Regions from separate parts of the Peribacillus sp. P4_B1 genome, predicted to be linked through region 3. Evidence: riboswitches for the same ligand, from Rfam matches in the RefSeq annotation. Region 3 holds a riboswitch; each other region holds the start of a gene.

Region 1 (2,203 bases), on a different contig from region 3:
TGAATTTCGCGCGTTTACTCGTGAATTTCGCACGTTTACTCGTGAATTCATGCTACACTCTTGATTTCGCGCTGTTTATTCGTGAGTTCGGCTATTTACTCGTGGGTTTCGCACGTTTACTCGTGAGTTTTGCACATTTACTCGTGAATTCATGCTACATTCTTGATTTCGCGCTGTTTATTCGTGGGTTCGGCTTGTTTACGTGAGTTTTGCACGTTTACTCGTGAATTCCGCACATTTACTCGTCAATTCATGCTACACTCTTGATTTCGCGCTGTTTATTCGTGGGTTCGGCTATTTACTCGTGAATTTTGCACATTTACTCGTGGGTTTCGCACGTTTACTCGTGAGTTTTGCACATTTACTCGTGAATTCATGCTACATTCTTGATTTCGCGCTGTTTATTCGTGGGTTCGGCTTGTTTACTCGTGGGTTTCGCACGTTTACTCGTGAATTCATGCTACACTCTTGATTTCGCGCTGTTTACTCGTGGGGTTCGGCTATTTACTCGTGAGTTTTGCACGTTTACTCGTGAGTTTCGCACATTTACTCGTGAGTTTCGCACGTTTACTCGTGAATTCATGCTACACTCTTGATTTCGCGCTGTTTACTCGTGGGGTTCGGCTATTTACTCGTAAGTTTTGCACGTTTACTCGTGAATTCCGCACATTTACTCGTGAGTTTCGCACGTTTACTCGTGAATTCATGCTACACTCTTGATTCCGCACTTTTATTCGTGGGTTACTTCAGTCACGCAAAAAAAGGACCTAATTTGGCCCTTTTTTGTCTATTCCTTTATGTTTCCGATAATTGGCGCAGGAGAGCTTCATACATTCCCCCTGGACATGCGGACCATATTTTTCGCGAAAGGCCTCGAGGCAATAGCATTTATCTTCTTCCTTTTTGGTTCCATCCATCGGTGCATCCCTCCTAGAATTCAACCGGAGACTACGCGCTTTTCCAGTCTTACATTGATTCGTCCCAACAGTACGGCACCGATTGACTGAATGACTGTTTTAACGATGATTTGTCCGATAATCGCAGCGGGTACGGCTTCCCATGGCAATATATTGGCACCTAGTGGACTTAGGCCAATCACGACAAATATCACCGAATCGAAAAACCCTCCAACGATCCCGCTGTAAAACACCCTCCAACTCATCGGGAGCTTTAACCGGGTATAAATTTCCGTATCCGCTGTTTCTGCCACCACGAACGATAATGCAGAAGCAAATACAATCAATAACGTATCTCCTAATAAAAATGAAACACATGCAGATAAAATAAGTGCGGTGACGATACACATATAGGTTTTCGCACGGCCGAATTTATTCTGGACCAGATCTCGAAAGATGAAGGTTCCTCCGATGAGCAATGTACCCATCGGAATGATGAACATGCCCAAATGTAATGGATCAAAAGCTGCTGTAACCACATTCGCCGTGACGATGGATACTAAATAAAATAGAATTCTTAACATTTAATTCATTCTCCTTATACAGAAAAAACAGCACCCTAAGAAAGAGCACTGTTCCCCTTAGTTTTTTTGAGAGGGTAGCTAGAACCTCTTCCGCCGGAGCGGATTATCATTTCCTTATTTATCGTAGCTTGAAAACGGTTGGAAATCAAGAAGTTTCCATATGGCCTGATCCTAAAATGTATTCAAGCTTATATCCTTTCAATAATCGCCTTATGATTTCGTTTTGGTCACTGGGAATGGTGCGAATCCACGGATTTCATTTACAGACTCGATAAGCCAATATCCGCTTTGCCAAAGCTTAACACTTAGCAAATGTTCAAGGCTTTTGCCGATTCCTGTCGCAGAAAACTGCTTGACCGGCTGGATATAAAAAGCAGACAATCATTGATAGAGCTATGATACGATTTTGATATTGCAACCCTTTTTGTTTTTATTTGGCACGGACTTGATAAGGAGTGCTAGAAGTATAAACGCGAGGAGGAAAAAGAATAATGAAAAAACCAACGTTTGTCTATCCTATTTATATCGCAACCACACCAGAGAAGCTTTGGGAAGCCCTAACGAGTGGCGAATTCACAAAAAAATATCACTTTGGATGTCAAATCAAGTCATCCTTTCAAGAAGGCGCAACCGTTACATATTTGCTGGAAGATGGACGAATCACTGACCATGGAAATGTACTTAAGTGTGAGCCGCTGCAACTGCTCTCTTTTACATGGAACA
Region 2 (2,203 bases), on a different contig from region 3:
GTTGGCTTGTGAGTCCGAGCCTTCCGAAAGTTCGTACATGGTAGCCGCAATCTGTTTGCTGCCCTGTTGCACTTCATTTGCTGATTGAGTCAGATCCTCGCTTTGGTTGGAAACGGATTCGGATACAACCAGCATTTTTTCGATCGTATCACGAAGGTTTTTCTGCATTTGGTTGGCGGATACCGTTAATTCACCCATTTCATCATTTGACTTTTGCTCCAGTGGCTCATGATTCAGTTTTCCGTCAGCAACCATTTTCATCCTGTCCCTGACTTTAAGGAGGGGGGTGGTAATGAGGTTTGCAGTCACAAGTGCAAGCACAAGGCCGATAAGGACTGCCGCAATGGATATGATGATACTTGTAGACTTAACCGATTTCCCGCTTGCGATGACGGTTTCACCTAAATCGACAATCGTTTTTTCGCGTTCGGAAGCTAGCTCTCTAAACCCATCCATCAATTCATTGCTTATTGGTGCAACTTCATCCTTTAGTATTTCTATAGCACGTTCTTCATTTCCTTGATCATATTGTGTAAATACGCGGTCTATAATAATCGTTCTCCAATCCACGCTTTTCTCAATCAATTCCTTCGTTTTTTCAGAATCACTTAAGGCTAATAGATCCTCCTGAATGACTTTGCTTTCTTCGGTATATTTTAAGAACTTCTCTTTATTACTTTCGTCGCCATATAGAATATAGCCTCTTGCGAGTGCGCTTCTTTGTGCAACATTATTGAGTAGTTGTTCTTCATCAATTAGAATCGGCAATTTTTGGCTAATGATATCTTTGGAATGTACAAGTGACTTATTGCTGCTATAAATATTAAATGCTCCTAAGATGATACACAAAGATATGATGAGTGAAAAATGCTGCCAATATCTTTCCTTTAATACTTTTCAAATTAATGAACCCCTTTATCGATATTTTATTCCCTCTTTTTTTATCGGATAAATAATGGGTTATTTAAGCAGATGAGAAGATAACCAAGTTCTCCGTTAGGTGTGATTTTCCATAATCCAAACATCTTGATTTCTTCTCGTTTTCAAGTTACTATTGACTTGGAAAAATATAATATTCCGCGTTATGGCGGAAGAGGTTCTAGCTACCCTCTCAAAAAAACTAAGGAGAAACAGTGCTCTTTTCTTAGGGTGCTGTTTTTTTCCGTAAAAAGGAGTTTTATAGAAATGAAGAAGAAAGAAAAGGCAGTGGTTGTGTTTAGCGGAGGTCAGGACAGTACGACGTGCCTGTTCTGGGCGATGGAGAGATATGAGGAAGTGGAAGCGGTGACGTTTGATTATAATCAGCGGCACAGCTTGGAAATCGAATGCGCTCAAGAGATTGCCAAGGAATTGGGCGTGAACCATCATATCCTTGACATGTCGCTGCTGAACCAATTGGCACCGAATGCTTTGACGAGAAGTGACATTGCAGTGGAGGACGGGGAAGACGGGGAATTGCCGTCGACGTTCGTACCAGGGCGGAATTTACTGTTCCTATCGTTTGCCGGAGTGTTGGCCAGTCAGATTGGCGCTAAACATATTGTCACCGGTGTCTGTGAAACGGATTTCAGCGGATATCCGGACTGCCGGGATGTATTCATTAAATCGTTGAATGTGACCTTGAACTTGTCGATGGACCAGTCATTCGTGATTGATACGCCGCTTATGTGGCTTAATAAAGAGGAAACATGGGAGCTTGCCGATCAGCTTGGCGCGTTCGACTTTGTCCGCGAAAAGACCCTGACTTGCTATAACGGAATCATATCAGACGGCTGTGGAGATTGTCCGGCATGTAAGTTGCGGAAAAAAGGATTGGATGACTATGTAAGCAGACGGAAGGTGCTTTCGTGATGTACGGTTTTACTATAGTAGATAAACTCCAAAAAATAGATCAAGATATTCAGCGCAGCCAATTGAAATATACAACTAAAAGGGTCATGGTCAGTAAGGAATTTACCTTTGACGCAGCACACCATCTACATGACTATGAAGGAAAATGCAAGAACTTGCATGGCCATACGTATAAGGTCATTTTCGGATTGAGCGGGTATACGGATTCACGCGGTTTGATGATAGATTTCGGGGACATCAAGGATATATGGAAAAATGAAATTGAAATCCACCTTGATCATCGTTATTTGAATGAAACCTTGCCGCTCATGAACACTACGGCTGAAAATATGGTTGTCTGGATTTATGAAAA
Region 3 (2,203 bases):
GCATCCAAATAGCGCTTCGGGTTAGATTGGTCTCCATGCAACAGTGCTTTTAGATTTCCATGAATCCCAGTGATGACCTCCTCGGATATATCCAGCTCTTCAGCAATGCTCGCATAGCGGGATACCACATCTTCTATCAAATGCTCTCCGTTATCCCCGCGCAGCTGCTGTTCCGCAGCCTCAATCAATAGATCCGTCACCTTTATATCATTTGAATTGCGTTTCCCTGGAGCCGAAACGACAACAATCTTCCTCTCTGGATCAGCAACTACAATTTCGAATACCTTTTTCACCTGTTCACCTGACGCAAGTGAACTTCCGCCAAACTTTGCAACCTTCATCACGACATCCCCTATTTTTGAAAATATTCTGTCAAAATTAACTCTTCCTATTATTACGTTTTTTTACGAAACAATCAAGTGTTAATTCCTTGGTAGGAGGACATTTGTATTTTTAAAGAATACAAAATAGTGAGTTTACTGAATGAGAATAGCAAAAAACCAAAAAAAAGACAACGGCATAAGCCAGTTGTCTTTTTCTAATCTTTAGCGATTATCCACCGTTTCCGGGTATAAGTCATGATTCATCAAGCGGTAATCCGCCATTTCTTCATACTTCGTACCTGGTTTACCATAATTTGTGTAAGGATCGATGGAGATTCCGCCCCTAGGTGTAAACTTGCCCCAGACTTCAATATATTTGGGATCCATCAACTCGATTAAATCATTCATGATGATGTTCATGCAGTCTTCATGGAAATCACCATGATTACGGAAGCTGAATAAATAAAGTTTCAATGACTTGCTTTCCACCATCTTCACACTTGGAATATAGCTGATGTAAATGGTTGCAAAGTCCGGCTGGCCCGTTATTGGACATAAGCTAGTGAATTCCGGGCAATTGAATTTGACGAAATAGTCCCGGTTCGGATGCTTGTTATCGAATGATTCCAGAATTTCAGGCGCATAGTCAAATGTATATTTTGTCCCTTGATTCCCAAGCAGTGTGATATCTTTTTTTAATTCTTCTTCTTTTCTTCCAGACATAAAAAGTCCTCCTCATCCACGTTTGTCAGGGGAGATTCATAAAATGGGCCTCTATATAACAAAAACCATATCTCCTCAAAGATATGGTTGATTCGCAAAAAAATAATCAAAGCCATAGTTTTTTTAAGAGGGTGAAGCTATGAACCTCTCCCGTTTATCGGGAAATATTTAAAATTGTCATAGTAAATATAGAAAAAAAAATCTAATCTGTCAATCTACTTTTTATTTTAGTTTGATTCCTACACGTATTCGGCTTAAAATGTAGAAGAAGTTTATCCTACATGAAGGAAGAGATTAAAGCAATGTGGATTTTTGCGGCTCTTATCACCAGTTTATGTTTCGGAATCAATAACAGCATTTTTAAATGGAGTAACGGAAAGGGTTACTCAAAGGTACATATCCAATTTTTCTTTTATTTTACCGCCTTCATCATGGCACTTTTATATAGCGGATTTGTAGATGGCTTGACTACTAACTGGCCATCCATCTTGCTTGGTGGAGCCATTGGTGTACTGAACGCTAACGGTAATATCCAGATGGCAAGTGCCTTTGAAAAAGGACCGGCAAGTTTGACATCACCACTGATTGCGGCAAATGCAATATTTCCCATCCTCTGTGCTGCATTAATTTTTCATGAGCATATTTCTTCACTGCAGTGGAGCGGAATTGTCTGCATGCTGCTCGCTACCCTTGTCATTCAGTATACACCTAATGCTAAGGGCAATCATCAATATTTACCTTGGATGATGCACACATTATTCGCGATTTTCTCATTTGGTGTGCTAGGTATCTTAATGACGACATCAACCCGTCTTCATTTAAACTCCCTTGATATCCTAGTATCAATGTATGGTGGCGGAACACTTTATCTCATTTCGGCATTAGCCATCAAGAATGAGAAGATTAAGTTAATGGAAGTGAAAATTGGATCACTCGTAGGGTTATTAAGCATCATAGCCTATGGATGTTATTTCTTTGCATTAAATACTGGAATCGCCAGCATCATCTTTCCTGTCGTCAGCCTGAACTGTTTAGTTGTCGTATTCGCTGGTTGTTATTTATTCAAAGAAAAACTTAAATCCTATCAAATTGCCGGCGTACTTGCAGCATTAATCGGAATTATCTTAACGAAAATATGAATAGTTAATTTTACAAAA

What was found. Region 3 has a riboswitch for preQ1 ahead of queF (preQ(1) synthase). Riboswitches for the same ligand answer to the same signal wherever they lie in the genome.
Region 1: it holds a riboswitch for preQ1, as region 3 does, so the genes downstream of both, AC1DVK_RS21390 (VUT family protein) here and queF (preQ(1) synthase) in region 3, are expected to answer to the same signal.
Region 2: it holds a riboswitch for preQ1, as region 3 does, so the genes downstream of both, queC (7-cyano-7-deazaguanine synthase QueC) here and queF (preQ(1) synthase) in region 3, are expected to answer to the same signal.

Annotation. Positions count from the first base shown of each region.
Region 1 is NZ_JBFUHM010000048.1:13,801-16,003, forward strand. Features, by position in the region: gene AC1DVK_RS21365 (hypothetical protein) at 1-64, shown strand, start outside; gene AC1DVK_RS21370 (hypothetical protein) at 42-206, shown strand; gene AC1DVK_RS21375 (hypothetical protein) at 203-472, shown strand; gene AC1DVK_RS21380 (hypothetical protein) at 511-720, shown strand; gene AC1DVK_RS21385 (hypothetical protein) at 768-917, opposite strand; gene AC1DVK_RS21390 (VUT family protein) at 938-1,480, opposite strand; PreQ1 riboswitch class I at 1,532-1,574, opposite strand; gene AC1DVK_RS21395 (hypothetical protein) at 1,691-1,861, opposite strand; gene AC1DVK_RS21400 (SRPBCC family protein) at 1,972-2,203, shown strand, end outside.
Region 2 is NZ_JBFUHM010000048.1:20,415-22,617, reverse strand. Features, by position in the region: gene AC1DVK_RS21445 (methyl-accepting chemotaxis protein) at 1-849, opposite strand, end outside; PreQ1 riboswitch class I at 1,088-1,130, shown strand; gene queC (7-cyano-7-deazaguanine synthase QueC) at 1,186-1,851, shown strand; gene queD (6-carboxytetrahydropterin synthase QueD) at 1,851-2,203, shown strand, end outside.
Region 3 is NZ_JBFUHM010000050.1:23,565-25,767, forward strand. Features, by position in the region: gene AC1DVK_RS21790 (aspartate kinase) at 1-341, opposite strand, end outside; gene queF (preQ(1) synthase) at 546-1,046, opposite strand; PreQ1 riboswitch class I at 1,155-1,200, opposite strand; gene AC1DVK_RS21800 (DMT family transporter) at 1,328-2,185, shown strand.